Regions from separate parts of the Rhodococcus sp. NPDC003348 genome, predicted to be linked through region 3. Evidence: riboswitches for the same ligand, from Rfam matches in the RefSeq annotation. Region 3 holds a riboswitch; each other region holds the start of a gene.
What was found. Region 3 has a riboswitch for cobalamin ahead of ACWDU4_RS23710 (cobaltochelatase subunit CobN). Riboswitches for the same ligand answer to the same signal wherever they lie in the genome.
Positions count from the first base shown of each region.

Region 1 (4,658 bases), on a different contig from region 3:
GCTCGCATTGCAATTCGAGGTCGGGTTCGAGACGGTCTGCCACCGGCTGTCGACGATGCAGCGCCCGACCAGGCGCGGAGTGCCGTTCTTCTTCGTCCGGACCGACCGAGCCGGAAACATCTCGAAACGACAGTCCGCCACGGCCTTCCATTTCTCACGCGTCGGCGGGAGCTGCCCCCTGTGGGTGGTGCACGACGCATTCGGCACACCGGGGCGCATCGTCACCCAGGTGGCGCAGATGCCCGACGGCCGCACATACCTGTGGATCGCGCGCACGACGGACGACGGTGCCGGGCCGTACGGAACGCCGCAGCGCAGCTTCGCCGTCGGTCTGGGCTGCGACATCACCCATGCCGCGCGGCTCGTCTACTCGCGCGGCCTGCGACTGGACGACCGAATGTCCCCGGTGCCGATCGGCGCCGGCTGCAAGATCTGCGAGCGAACGGACTGCGCGCAGCGTGCGTTCCCGCAGATCGGCCGGTCGACCCGGGTGGACGTGAACCTCAGCAGCCGGCTGCCCTACCCGTAGGCGCTCGGCACCTGTGCGCGAGTGCGGTAACTCCCGCTGCCAAACTCGCGCACAGGTGCCGCAGGCGCCTAGAGTTCGCTGCGGACGGCGACGGTCGCCTCGACCATGTTGCGCAGCGACGCCTCCACCTCCACGGGCCCGCGGGTCTTGAGGCCGCAGTCCGGATTGACCCACAGACGCTCGGCCGGAACGGATTTCAGCGCCTCGCGCAGGGATTCCGCGATCTCGTCGGCGGACGGGACCCGCGGCGAGTGGATGTCGTAGACACCGGGACCGACGCCCAGGTCGAACCCGACCGCGTTGAGGTCGCCGAGCACCTCCATGTGCGAGCGGGCCGCCTCGATCGAGGTGACGTCCGCATCCAGGCCCGCGATCGCGTCGATGACCTCACCGAACTCCGAGTAGCACAGATGGGTGTGTATCTGGGTGTGATCGGCCACTCCCGAGCTCGCCAGCCGGAATGCCCCCACCGACCAGTCCAGGTACGCACGCTGGTCGGCGATCCGCAGAGGCAGGAGCTCCCGCAGCGCGGGCTCGTCGATCTGTACGATCACCGCCCCGGCCGCTTCGAGATCGACCGCCTCGTCGCGGATGGCGAGCGCGATCTGACGCGCACTGTCCGCCAGCGGCTGGTCGTCCCGAACGAACGACCACGCGAGGATCGTGACCGGACCGGTGAGCATGCCCTTGACCCGTTTGTCGGTGAGCGACTGCGCGTATCCGGTCCAGTCGACGGTCATCGGACGCGGGCGGGAGATGTCACCGAAGAGGATCGGCGGACGCACGCATCGGGAGCCGTAGGACTGCACCCACCCGAACTCGGTGGCCGCGAAACCGTCGAGCTGCTCGGCGAAGTACTGCACCATGTCGTTGCGCTCCGACTCGCCGTGCACCAGCACGTCCAGGCCCAGCTTCTCCTGCAGCGCAATGACGTCCGCGATCTCGGCGCGCATCCGCGCAACGTACTCGGCCTGGTCGATCGTGCCCGAGCGCAGCTCCGCACGAGCGACCCGGATACGCGAGGTCTGCGGGTACGAGCCGATCGTGGTGGTCGGCAGCAGCGGCAGACCCAGCCGCTGCGACTGCAGTTCCCGACGTTGAGGGGCAGATGCACGACCGGCCTCGCCGGCGATCTCGTCGAGCCGGCGCCGGATCTCGTCGTTGCGCAGACGCGGGTCGCTCGTCCGCGATGCGACAGCGGCCTCGGACGCCTCGAACGCCGCGGCCACCGCGTCGCGGCCCTGGGCCAGGGAGGTCGCGAGGGTCGCGACCTCCGAGATCTTCTCCGTTCCGAACGCCAGCCACGAGCGCAGGGCCTCGTCGAGGTTCGATTCCGCGTCGAGTCCGTATGGCACGTGCAGCAGCGAGCACGAGGTCGACACCGCAAGCGCGCCGGCCGACCCGAGGAGTGCACCGAGGGAGGCCAGGGCGCGGTCGAGGTCGGTGCGCCAGACGTTGCGCCCGTCGACGATGCCGGCGACCACCAGCTTGTCCGCCAGCGCGGGCACCGACCACGCGCCGGCGTCGGGGTTGCCCGCGACGAGGTCGACGGCGATCGCCTCGACGGCGGTGCTCGCCAGCGCGGGTAGCGCCGGACCGAGGTCCCCGAAGTAGGAGGCGACGAGGATCGCCGGTCGCTCCGCGGACGCGGACAGCTGCTCGTAGACCCGGCGGGCCGTCTCGATCTCGGCATCGGTGCGGTCGGTGACGAGGGCAGGTTCGTCGATCTGCACCCAGGTCGCGCCCGCCCGGGACAGCTGCCCCAGCAGGTCCTGGTACAGCGGAACCAGCTCGTCGATCCGGCCGAGCAGCTCGTCGGCACCGTCGACACCCTTCGACAGCAGCAGGAAGGTGACGGGTCCGATGACGACGGGCCGCGCCGGGACACCCTGCGCCAGGGCCTCTTCCAGCTCGCCGAGCACCTTGCCCGGGTCCAGCGCGAAGGTCGTCCCGGGCCCGATTTCGGGGACCAGATAGTGGTAGTTGGTGTCGAACCACTTGGTCATCTCGAGCGGCGCGACGTCCGCGGTGCCGCGGGCCGCGGCGAAGTAGCGGTCGAGCGGGTCCGAGATCCCCTGTACCCGAGCGGGCAGGGCACCGAGCATCGCGGCGGTGTCCAGGACCTGGTCGTAGTAGGAGAACGTACCCACCGGAACCGAGTCCAACCCGGCGTCCTGCAGCTGCGCCCACGTCTGGGCGCGCAGCGTCCGGGCCACGTCGTCCAGTGCGGCGCGGTCGATTCGTCCGGCCCAGTAGGACTCGACTGCGCGTTTGAGTTCGCGGCGCGGCCCGATCCGCGGCGATCCCAGCACCGTCGCGGTGAAACGAGGCTGATCGTCAGGTGTTGCGGTCACGAAAGTGCTCCATGGCGTGCGTAGGTGTGGCCGCCGCCGAGAGACGGGTACACCTGACGAAGCCCACCTGCCGCCCGAGGTCGGGCAGCAGCCGATACCGCCCACGACGGGGACGGCACTGTGCCGCATGCAGGCCCACCCGCCCGATCCACGAGGCGGCGAACCGCCGGGCACGGCGTGCCCGGCGCAGAGGGCAGGTCTTCGGACTCGCGGGCACCGGGTCGTACTCGACCCGACCTACTGGCCGTCGCTTCCCGGGCGGGATGCCCAGTGCTGATGACGGCGGTCGTTCCTGCATACCGCTGCGGGACAGTCCCGGATTCTCACCGGGTTCCCTCTCACCCCGACCGAGCGTGCTCGACCGGGATTCGACGCCGCGCTCCGTGCTTAGGGGCTCCTCATGACCGGGACGCGGCGAACCGACTGCACCGACGACAATAGCCGGGCGCGATCGGGTTGCGACAGGCCCCTCAGCCGGTCGAGGTCGTCAGTCTCGGGCGGTGAGGAGCGCGAAGATGCGCCGCAGTTCGTCCACCGTCGGCTCGGGCAGGTGGTCGCGCGCGTGCAGGAATCCGACACCCGCGTAGACCAGCACCCCGCTGCGCAGCCGGGCCTCCTCCGCGTCGAATCCCAGGTCGAGGAGAGCGCTCTGGACGACGGCGAACACCTGGTTGTCCAGTCGGGCAACGGAATCGGCGACCTGTGCGTCGCTGCGCGCCCAGTCCCGGACCGCGACCTCGACCGCCCAGCCGCGCTGCGAGGTCAATTGCGCGGCCATCGCCTCGAGTCGTTGGTCGCCGGGGATCGACGTCGTCTCCTTGAGCGCCTGCAGCGTCTCGTTCTGGATCTCGCACCACCGATCGGCCACCGCCTTCATCAGGTGGTCGATGTCGGTGAAGTGCCAGTAGAAGCTGCCCTTGGTGACGCCGAGCTCCTCGCACAGCCGGGTGATCTTCACCCCCGTGACACCCTCCCGGACCAGTAGGTCGAGGGCTGCCTCGATCCAGTCGTCGACGGACAGCCTGGCCTTGCCACCGGCGGCGCGGGCCGGCTTCTTCGCACCCGCCACGCCCTGTTTCGCCACCATCTCGCCTCTCTTCGAATGCCGCACTGCCATTCCAAGCTACGGCGCCCGCGGCCCGTTCACGAACCGTTCGGTGAGCAATCCCGGCACACCGCGCACGTGTGCGGCGAATCTCCACACAAACCCCGGTCCATACCATACAGTGCGGTATGGTCCTCGGTCCGAGGGAACCGAGAGTCTCGACAAGGGGTGTCACCGTGCAGGGACGGGCAATTGGACGCCGAAGTGTGTTGCGCGCACTCGGAGTCGGCGGAGTCGCGTTCGGGCTCGGCGTGGCACGTCCGGTCGCGACGGGGAGCGCCCAGACCGGCGGGTTCAAGAGCCCGCTGCTCTTCCATTCACCGCCGACGACACCGTTCCGTGCCGGCCTCGAACCATTGCCGACGGTGTCCGGTTCGAGGCTCCGAGTCGCCGCGGTCAACGCCTCCCATCGGTTCCACCCCGACCACGGCCCGGCCTCGACACTCGCCTACCGGGTCGACGACACCGCCGTCTCGTACCTCGGCCCGACGATCGAGGCCCACGTCGACCAACCCGTCGTGATGGAGGTGACCAACGAGATCCAGGGCCATCCGCTCGCCACGGATCTCGACACCAGCCTGCACGGCGTCTCCGAGACCTACCGGTCGTCCCCGCCGATCGTGCTGCACCTGCACGGCGGGGAGACCCCACCCGACAGCGACGGCCACGC
Region 1 is NZ_JBSFRT010000008.1:90,098-94,755, forward strand. Features, by position in the region: gene ACWDU4_RS07800 (short-chain fatty acyl-CoA regulator family protein) at 1-529, shown strand, start outside; gene metE (5-methyltetrahydropteroyltriglutamate--homocysteine S-methyltransferase) at 598-2,883, opposite strand; cobalamin riboswitch at 3,078-3,250, opposite strand; gene ACWDU4_RS07810 (TetR/AcrR family transcriptional regulator) at 3,371-3,970, opposite strand; gene ACWDU4_RS07815 (multicopper oxidase family protein) at 4,117-4,658, shown strand, end outside.
Region 1: another riboswitch for cobalamin. It lies ahead of metE (5-methyltetrahydropteroyltriglutamate--homocysteine S-methyltransferase); the one in region 3 lies ahead of ACWDU4_RS23710 (cobaltochelatase subunit CobN).

Region 2 (4,658 bases), on a different contig from region 3:
CACTGGTCCACCTCGTCGAACGCCTGCTTGCGCGGCACCTCCCGGGACAGGAACACGTCGTGCCGGGCTCCCTCGATCGGGACGATCGTGGTGCGGTCGCCGAGGCATCCGGCCCAGCGCGCGATCTGCTTGACGTCGAGCACCAGGTCCGCGACCTCCGACTTCTCGGTGTACCGCATCGAGTAGTGGGTCGACTTCGACCGCAGGATCAGCGACGGCACCCCGATGTCGAGCCCGTGGTGCAGATGGGCCTGCGCCCGCCGGACCGCGCGCAGCCATCCGAACGTGACCCCGAAGCCGCGCAACGGCTTCCACTCGAGGTCGTAGTCCCACTCGCCGCCGTGACTGCGGTGCAGGGTGCGGCCGTACACGTCGATCGGCGGTTGCTTGAGTTCGAGCCTGTCCTTGAGTCGTCCGACGGTCCGGATCGCGACCGTGCCCGCGCTGCGCACGTACGACGGGCCCTGCAGGTCGAACCACGGGCTGTTGAGGATCAGGCCGGCGATGCCGGCGCCGGTGCTGCCGCCGGGGCGGCGGTTCACCCGGTCCAGCCACAGCGGCAGGATCAGGCCGCCCGTCGAGTGCCCGGTCAACAACACCGAACCGCCGTGCGTCTGCTCGCGGACCGTCTCCAGCGCCCAGTCCAGCTCGGCGTCGTACAGTGCGAGATCCGTCACGAAATGCGGGGTCTGGTCCGGGCGTCGTGACCGGCCGCACTTGCGCAGATCGAGTGCGTAGAAGTCGTAGCCGCGGTCGTGGAAGTGCTCGGCGACGTGCGTCTGGAAGAAGTAGTCGGTGAATCCGTGCAGGTAGAGCACGGCGCGACGGCGTGGGGTCGCGCCCGCCGGGCGGTACCGGACCAGCGTCGCGACCACCTCGCCCTCGCCGTCGGGGTCGTCGCCGAGGGGCAGAGTCGTCTGTTCGTAGCCGTCACCGAGGAGGTCCGGCACCCAGGTAGTCACAAATCACAATCGTAATGGTCGTTCGTGACCGGCCGGGGGCGCACAATTGAGGCGAGGTAAACCCTGCTCATACGCGCAGGTAACCTATGCGCGGGCAGTCGGCGCGACTGCCGCTGCCAATGGACAAGGAAGTCGATTCTCCAGTGTCAGACAACACCGCGGTACAGACCAAGACCGATGTAGTTCTCGTGGGTGCGGGCATCATGAGTGCCACGCTCGGAGCGCTCCTCCGGCAGCTGCAGCCGGACTGGTCGATCAGCGTGTTCGAGCGACTCGACGCCGCCGCTGCCGAGAGCAGCGACCCGTGGAACAACGCCGGCACCGGACACTCGGCGCTGTGCGAGCTCAACTACACGCCTGCGAACAAGGACGGCTCGGTGGACATCACCAAGGCCGTCAACGTCAACGAGCAGTTCCAGGTCTCGCGCCAGTTCTGGTCGTACGCGATCGAGGCCGGCATCCTGACCGAGCCCAAGGAGTTCATCAACCCGATCCCGCACGTGAGCTTCGTGCACGGGGCTGAGAACGTGAAGTACCTGCGGGCCCGCTACGACGCCCTCGCCGGCCACCCGCTGTTCGCGGGCATGGAGTACACCGAGCGCCCGGACGAGTTCACCAAGCGGCTGCCGCTGATGGCCAATGGTCGTGACTTCTCCGACCCCGTCGCCCTGAACTGGACCGAGGGTGGCACCGACGTCGACTTCGGCGCCCTCACCAAGCAGCTCCTCGGCAACATCGGCGCGACCGGCGGCAGCGTGTACTTCGGTCACGACGTGCGAAACATCACCAAGCAGTCCGACGGCAGCTGGACGCTCAAGGTGGTCAACCAGCGGACCGGCGACAAGAAGACCGTGAACGCGAAGTTCGTGTTCGTCGGCGCCGGCGGCGGAGCGCTGCACCTGCTGCAGAAGTCCGGCATCGCCGAGGCCAAGGGCTTCGGTGGCTTCCCGGTCTCCGGCGAGTTCCTGCGCTGCACCAACCCCGAGCTCATCGACCAGCACAACGCCAAGGTCTACGGCAAGGCCGCCGTCGGTGCGCCGCCGATGTCGGTCCCGCACCTCGACACCCGTGTCATCGGTGGCAAGAAGGGCCTGCTGTTCGGCCCGTACGCAGGCTGGTCCCCGAAGTTCCTCAAGAACGGCAAGGTCACCGACCTGCCCGGCTCGATCAAGCCGAACAACCTGATGTCCATGCTCGGCGTCGGCGTCACCGAGCTTGGCCTGACCAAGTACCTCATCGGTGAGCTGCTGCAGTCGGCCGACGACCGCATCGAGACCCTTCGCGAGTTCGTGCCGCGCGCGACCGGCGGCGACTGGGAACTGATCACCGCGGGCCAGCGCGTGCAGGTGATCCGCAAGAAGGGCAACGGTGGCGTGCTCGAGTTCGGCACCGCGGTCATCAACGCCGCCGACGGCACCATCGCGGGCCTGCTCGGTGCCTCGCCCGGTGCGTCGACCGCGGTCCCCGCGATGCTCGACGTCCTGCAGCGCTGCTTCGGTGACCGCTGGACCGCGTGGGAGCCGCAGCTCAAGCAGATGGTTCCGTCACTGGGCCTGAAGCTGTCGGACAACGAGTCCCTGTTCCGCGAGGTGTGGGACTGGAGCAACAAGGCCCTCGAGCTCGAGGCGCCCGCCGAGGTCGCCGCAGCCGCCTCGGCCTGATCCGTCGGATCCCCAACCGGCCGTCACCTGCCCGCCCGGGCCAGGTGGCGGCCGGTGTCGTCTCACCGGATAGAGTCGGCACCGAACATCGATGTTCTCCGCCGCGGGGAAGTCCTGTGTGAATCAGGCACGGTCCCGCCACTGTGACGGACGCAGGCCCATGAGCGCGTCCGAAGTCAGATCGCCGCGGCGGCGGAACCTTTCGTCCGACCCCCGGCGTGGAGACCGGGGAGTGAGGGGAGTGTCGCCGTGGCGCAACATGATTCGGCCGCCGTGCCGCAACAGGGTTCGGCTGCCGAGCCGGGCTTCCCGTTCAGTGCGATCGTCGGCCAGGACCAGCTGCGCCTGGCGTTGACCCTGTGCGCGGTCCATCCCGGCATCGGTGGCGTGCTGGTCCGCGGCGAGAAGGGCACCGCCAAGTCCACGGTGGTCCGCGCCCTCGCCGCACTGCTGCCCCCGACGTCCTCCGGCACCCCTGCCCGCCTGGTGGAGCTTCCGGTCGGTGCGACGGAGGACCGGGTCGTCGGGTCCCTCGACCTGGAGAAGGTGCTGCGCGACGGCGAGCGGGCGTTCCAGCCCGGGTTGCTGGCCGCCGCGCACGACGGCGTGCTCTACGTCGACGAGGTGAACCTCCTCCACGACCACCTCGTCGACGTGCTGCTCGACGCCGCCGCGATGGGCCGTGTCCATGTCGAACGCGACGGCGTCTCGCACTCCCATCCGGCGAAGTTCGTGCTGGTCGGCACCATGAACCCGGAGGAAGGGGAGCTGCGCCCGCAGCTGCTGGACCGGTTCGGTCTGGCCGTGGACGTCGCCGCCTCCCGCGACGTCGACGTCCGCATGCAGGTGATCCGTCGCCGACTCGACTTCGAGGCCGACCCGGCCGGGTTCGCCGCCCGGTACGCCGCCGCCGACGCAGACACCGCCGGCCGGATCGCCGCCGCACGCGGCGCGCTGGCCGAGGTCGCACTGCCCGACACCGAACTGCGCCGCATCGCGGCCCTGTGCGCGTCCTTCGACGTGGACGGCATGCGCGCCGACCTGGTCCTGGCGCGCACCGCCACCGCGCACGCCGCCTGGCGCGGCGCGACCGAGGTCGCCGAGCAGGATGTGCGGGTCGCCGCCGAACTGACGCTGCCGCACCGTCGTCGCCGCGACCCGTTCGACGAACCGGGCCTGGACCCGCAGCAGCTCGACGATGCGATGCGTGACGCCGACGAGCAGGCCCGGCAGCAACCCGATCCCGAACCCGACCCGGACCCGGACGGTCCCGGCGGCGGCGCCCCGCAGCCCGAGTCCGATGGCGGTGACCCCGCCCCGTCCGACCCGTCGCAGGCCGATGCCCCGGCCCCGCCCGGCCCCGGCACGGCCGGCGAACGCCCGGTGGGGGCGCCGTCCGCGCAGTTCCGGACTCGGCTGCTCACCGTCCCCGGAGTCGGCGAGGGCGCCCCGGGCCGGCGTTCGCGGTCGCGGTCACCGCGCGGTCGCACCGTGCGCGCCACCACCGAACCCGGGCGGGGCCTGCACCTGGTCGGCACCCTGTTCGCCGCAGCCGAGCACCAGGTGGCCCGTGGCCGCCGGGACGGCCGGATGCTGTTGGCGCCCGGCGACATCCGCGGTGCGCTCAAGGAAGGACGCGAGGGCAACCTGATCGTGTTCGTCGTCGACGCGTCCGGTTCGATGGCCGCGCGGGACCGGCTGTCCGCGGTCACCGGTGCGGTGGTGTCGCTGCTGCGCGACGCCTACCAGCGGCGGGACAAGGTCGCGGTGATCACGGTTCGCGGCGCGAGCGCGGAACTCGTGTTGCCGCCGACCTCCTCGGTCGACGTCGCGGTGCGCCGCCTGCACGCGCTGCGGACGGGTGGGAGAACCCCACTCGCGCAGGGCTTCCTGAAAGCCCGTGAGGTGGTGCTGCGGGAGCGGGTGCGTGACCCGCAGCGCCGCGCGATGGTCGTCGCGCTGACCGACGGCCGCGCCACCGGCGGCGCCGATCCGGTGCGGCGGGCGAAGGTCGCGGCCGGGTTGCTCGCGGACG
Region 2 is NZ_JBSFRT010000061.1:10,262-14,919, reverse strand. Features, by position in the region: gene ACWDU4_RS26445 (alpha/beta hydrolase) at 1-962, opposite strand, end outside; gene mqo (malate dehydrogenase (quinone)) at 1,082-2,623, shown strand; adenosylcobalamin (AdoCbl) riboswitch at 2,703-2,864, shown strand; gene ACWDU4_RS26435 (VWA domain-containing protein) at 2,873-4,658, shown strand, end outside.
Region 2: another riboswitch for cobalamin. It lies ahead of ACWDU4_RS26435 (VWA domain-containing protein); the one in region 3 lies ahead of ACWDU4_RS23710 (cobaltochelatase subunit CobN).

Region 3 (4,658 bases):
CTGTAGAAAAGCGGATCCCCGGCGGCGAGCAGGGCGACCGTCCGGCCCGCGGCGAGATGCGCGGCGAGGGTCTCCGACGCCTCCGCGTAGAAGTCGTCGATCGCGCCCTGGTAGCCGCCTGGATGGTCGACGGTCTCGGTGGTCACCGGGTAGACCAGGTGCTCCTCGAGCTGTCCCTCGCGCATGTACGGGGCGGCGACGGCGCGGGAGATGCTGCGGCCGTGACGGGCGCTGTGGAACGCGATGACGTCGGCCTCGCCGATGATCCGCGCGGCCTTGACGGTGACCAGTTCCGGGTCGCCGGGGCCGAGACCGATGCCGAAGAGTTTGCCCGCCATCACTCGACCTCGCTGGCGATCGCGTTCAGTGCGGCGGCGGTGATCGCGCTGCCGCCACGGCGTCCCCGCACCACGATGTACTCGATGTCGCCGGCGCGGAGGATCAGGTCCTCCTTGGACTCGGCGGCACCGATGAATCCGACCGGGCAGCCGATGATCGCCGCCGGCTTCGGTGCGCCCTGGTCGATCATGTCGAGTAGGTGGAACAGCGCGGTGGGGGCGTTGCCGATCGCGACGACCGCACCTTCCAGCTTGGGCCCCCACAATTCCAGCGCCGCCGCCGAGCGGGTGTTGCCGAGACGGTCGGCGATCACCGGCACCCGCGGATCGCCGAGCATGCACACGACATCGTTCCTGGCGGGCAGGCGCTTTCGCGTCACCCCCGACGACACCATCGTCGCGTCACAGAAGATCGACGCCCCGTTGCGGAGCGCGGCGCGGGCCGCGGACACCACGCCGGGCGTGAACGCGACGTCGTCGACGAGGTCGACCTGACCGCAGGCGTGGATCATCCGCACGACGGCCTGTGAGACGTCCGCGGGGAACCGGGTGAGGTCGGCCTCGGCCCGGATCGTGGCAAAGGACTGACGGTAGATCTCGGCTCCGTCGCGGATGTAGTCGGTCATGGCTCCCCACGATATGGGGCGATCCACGCTCAGCGTGCGGGTGGGTCCACCCGGTAGCCGTCGCCGGTGGCGACGACGTCGGTCACCTCGCCACGCGGCCGGCCGCACCGCCGCTCACACCCGGACCAGTGCTGGCGGCCCTCCGCGGGAAGTCGACCGGACTGGACGGCGTCGGTCGCATCGCCCCGCACGTCCGCGAGGGACTTCGCGCAGCCTGGCCTGCCCGTGCAGGCGCTGACCTGCAGCCACGTCGAGTTCGCGTCGAAGATCAGGCCCATCGGGGCGAGGACGCGGACGACCTGTTCGGCGACCCCTTCGTCGAGGTCGTGCAGCAGGATCGACCGCCACGACGTGACCGTGATCGGTGCCTCCACGGCGACCAGGAAGTCCGCCAGGCGCGCAGGCAGCACCCCGAACCGCACGCCGGCGGCGAGGGTGACCCCGCCGTCGGGCTGATCGAGCCAGCCGATCGGACCCGCGGACTCGGGTCCGGTCAAGGCGATCGGCTCGGCGGTCGCCCCGAGGCCCAGCCGATCGAGCAGCAGCCGCGGTCCGCCGTCGATCTCGTGCAGACGCCACCGCGTGCCGCGGATCTCGTGCAGCGCCCGCGCCGCGTCCAGCAGCATCGCGACCCCGTCGTCGGCGGGCAGCCGCACCCCGTGGTCGGCGCCGGCGAGCACCAGCGCCACCTGGTCCGGGGAAACCGCATGGAGCCCGAGGTCGGCGCTCAGCGCGGAGACGTCGCCGCGGCCGTCGTCGAGCGTGAAGAGCACCCGGCCCGGCAGGTCCGCGAGGCGCGGGTCCCCGCACAGCCCGGCGTCCAGCGCCCGCACCCAGCCGCGGACGTCGACGAGTCCGCCGATCCGCCCGGACAACGGGGTGGCGAGGATGTTCCGCACCCGTTCGTGGGTAGGCGACGGCAGCAACCCCGACTCACGGAGCCGGCCCGCGAACGCGTCGGGGTCGGCGACCGCGCGGAGCTGGATGTTGCCGCGGGAGGTGAGTTCGAGCTCCCCGTTGCCGAGGTCGCGGGACGCGTCCGCGAGGACCTGCAACTGAGCTGCGGTGATCGCGCCGCCGGGCAGCCGGACCCGGGACAGGGCGCCGTCGGCGGCCTCGTGCACCTGAAGAGCCCCTGGACAGGCGTCGGGTCGGGACCGGGCAGGTGCGGATTCGGTATCGGACATCACCCACCAGCCTACGGGGGCCGTGCCGGTAGCATCAGCGGCGATTGCGGCAGCTCGTGAGGAAACCGGTGCAAATCCGGTGCGGTCGCGCCACTGTGACCCGGGTGTTCCCGGGGAGTCAGACCCTCCGACGCTGCCCACCGAACCGAGTGGGGCGCGAAACCCCGAGGAGGCCAGCCCTGTGATCCTGTTGCTGTCGACGTCCGACACCGACCTGCTCAGTGCACGAGCCAGTGGCGCCGACTACCGGTGGGCGAACCCCGCGCGGCTGCTCGTCGACGACGTGCCCGGGCTGATCGACGGCGTCGACCTGGTGATCGTCCGCATCCTCGGCGGCCGCCGGGCCTGGGAGGAGGGCCTGGACGCGGTCCTCGCCGCCGGGAAGCCCACCGTCGTGCTCGGCGGCGAACTCGCACCAGACGCGGAACTGATGGAACTGTCCACGGTGCCTGCCGGGGTGGCGGCGCAGGCGCACACCTATCTCGCCGAGGGCGGCGCGGCGAACCTGGCGCACCTGCACGGGTTCCTCTCGGACACGGTGCTGCTGACCGGCGTCGGGTTCGAGGCCCCGGCGCACACCCCGACGTGGGGACACCTCGACCGTCCCGGGTTCCCTGATGTCACATCGGGTCACCTGACGACCCCCAATGTGACATCACGGAACCCGACCGTGGCGGTGCTCTACTACCGCGCGCAGCATCTCGCCGGGAACACCGCCTACGTCGAGGCGCTCTGCCGCGCGATCGAGGACCGCGGCGCCCGGGCCCTGCCGATCTTCTGTGCCTCGCTGCGCACCGCGGAACCGGAACTGCTCGACGTCCTGGGCGCCGTCGACGCGATGGTCGTGACGGTGCTCGCGGCCGGCGGCAGCAGGCCTGCGGGCGCGTCCGCGGGGGAGGACGACGAGTCGTGGGACGTCAGCGCGCTCGCCGCGCTGGACGTGCCGATCCTGCAGGGCCTGTGCCTGACCGGCAGCCGGGAGGCGTGGGAGTCGAACGACGACGGCCTGTCCCCGATGGATGTCGCGACGCAGGTCGCGGTGCCCGAGTTCGACGGCCGGATCATCACGGTCCCGTTCTCGTTCAAGGAGATCGACGAGGACGGACTGACCACCTACGTACCGGACGCCGAGCGTGCCGCCCGGGTGGCCGGGATCGCCGTCCGGCATGCGCGGCTGCGGCACGTTCCCAACCGGGACAAGCGGATCGCGCTGATGCTGTCGGCGTACCCGACCAAGCACGCCCGGATCGGCAACGCCGTCGGATTGGACACCCCGGCCAGCGCGATCGCGCTGCTGGCCGCGATGCGCGAGGCCGGATACGACCTCGGCCCGGCGGACGGGGAGGACGCGCTGCCCGGCCTCGCGGCCGGTGACGGTGACGCGCTGATCCACGCACTGATCGCGGCCGGCGGACAGGACCCGGACTGGTTGACGGCGGAGCAGTTGGAGGGCAACCCGATTCGCATCTCCGCGGCCCGTTACCGCGACTGGTTCGCGACTCTGCCCGCGGACTTCCGCGAGGCCGTCGAAGAGCACTGGGGCGCGGCGCCCGGCGAACTGTACGTCGACCGGACGTCCGACCCGGACGGCGAGATCGTGATCGCGGCGCTGCGGGTCGGCAACGTGGTGCTGATGGTGCAGCCGCCCCGCGGGTTCGGGGAGAACCCGGTCGCGATCTACCACGACCCCGACCTGCCGCCGAGCCACCACTACCTGGCGGCGTACCGGTGGATCGCAGCTGATGCGGGTGCCGGAGGTTTCCAAGCGGACGCGATCGTGCATCTCGGCAAGCACGGCAACCTGGAGTGGCTGCCCGGCAAGACCCTGGGCATGTCCGCCTCGTGCGGCACCGACGCCGCGCTCGGCGAGCTGCCGCTGATCTACCCGTTCCTGGTCAACGACCCGGGCGAGGGCACCCAGGCCAAGCGCCGCGCGCACGCCACCCTGGTCGATCACCTGATCCCGCCGATGGCGCGCGCCGAGTCGTACGGCGACATCTCCCGGCTCGAGCAGCTGCTCGACGAGCACTCGAACATCTCCGCCCTCGACCCGTCGAAGCTGCCCGCGATCCGCCAGCAGATCTGGACGCTGATGCGGGCGGCGAAGATGGACCACGACCTCGGCCTGGCCGAACGCCCCGAGGAGGACGTGTTCGACGACATGCTGCTGCACGTCGACGGCTGGCTGTGCGAGATCAAGGACGTGCAGATCCGCGACGGGCTGCACGTGCTCGGGCAGGCGCCCGTGGGGGCCGCCGAGGTCGAACTCGTTCTCGCGGTACTGCGCGCGAAGCAGATGTGGGGCGGCGAACGAACCGTCCCCGGACTGCGGGAGGCACTCGGTCTGAGCGAGGCCGGTGACGAGGCCCGCGGACGAGTCGACCAGATCGAGGAACTCGCCCACGGCCTGGTCGCCGCGCTGCAGCGGTCGGGCTGGGATCCCGCCGCCGCCAAGGAGGTCGGTGCCGAGCACGGTGCCGACGTCGTCCGGGTGCTCGAGTTCGCCG
Region 3 is NZ_JBSFRT010000045.1:45,230-49,887, forward strand. Features, by position in the region: gene cobJ (precorrin-3B C(17)-methyltransferase) at 1-338, opposite strand, end outside; gene ACWDU4_RS23700 (precorrin-8X methylmutase) at 338-964, opposite strand; gene cobG (precorrin-3B synthase) at 994-2,151, opposite strand; cobalamin riboswitch at 2,161-2,297, shown strand; gene ACWDU4_RS23710 (cobaltochelatase subunit CobN) at 2,333-4,658, shown strand, end outside.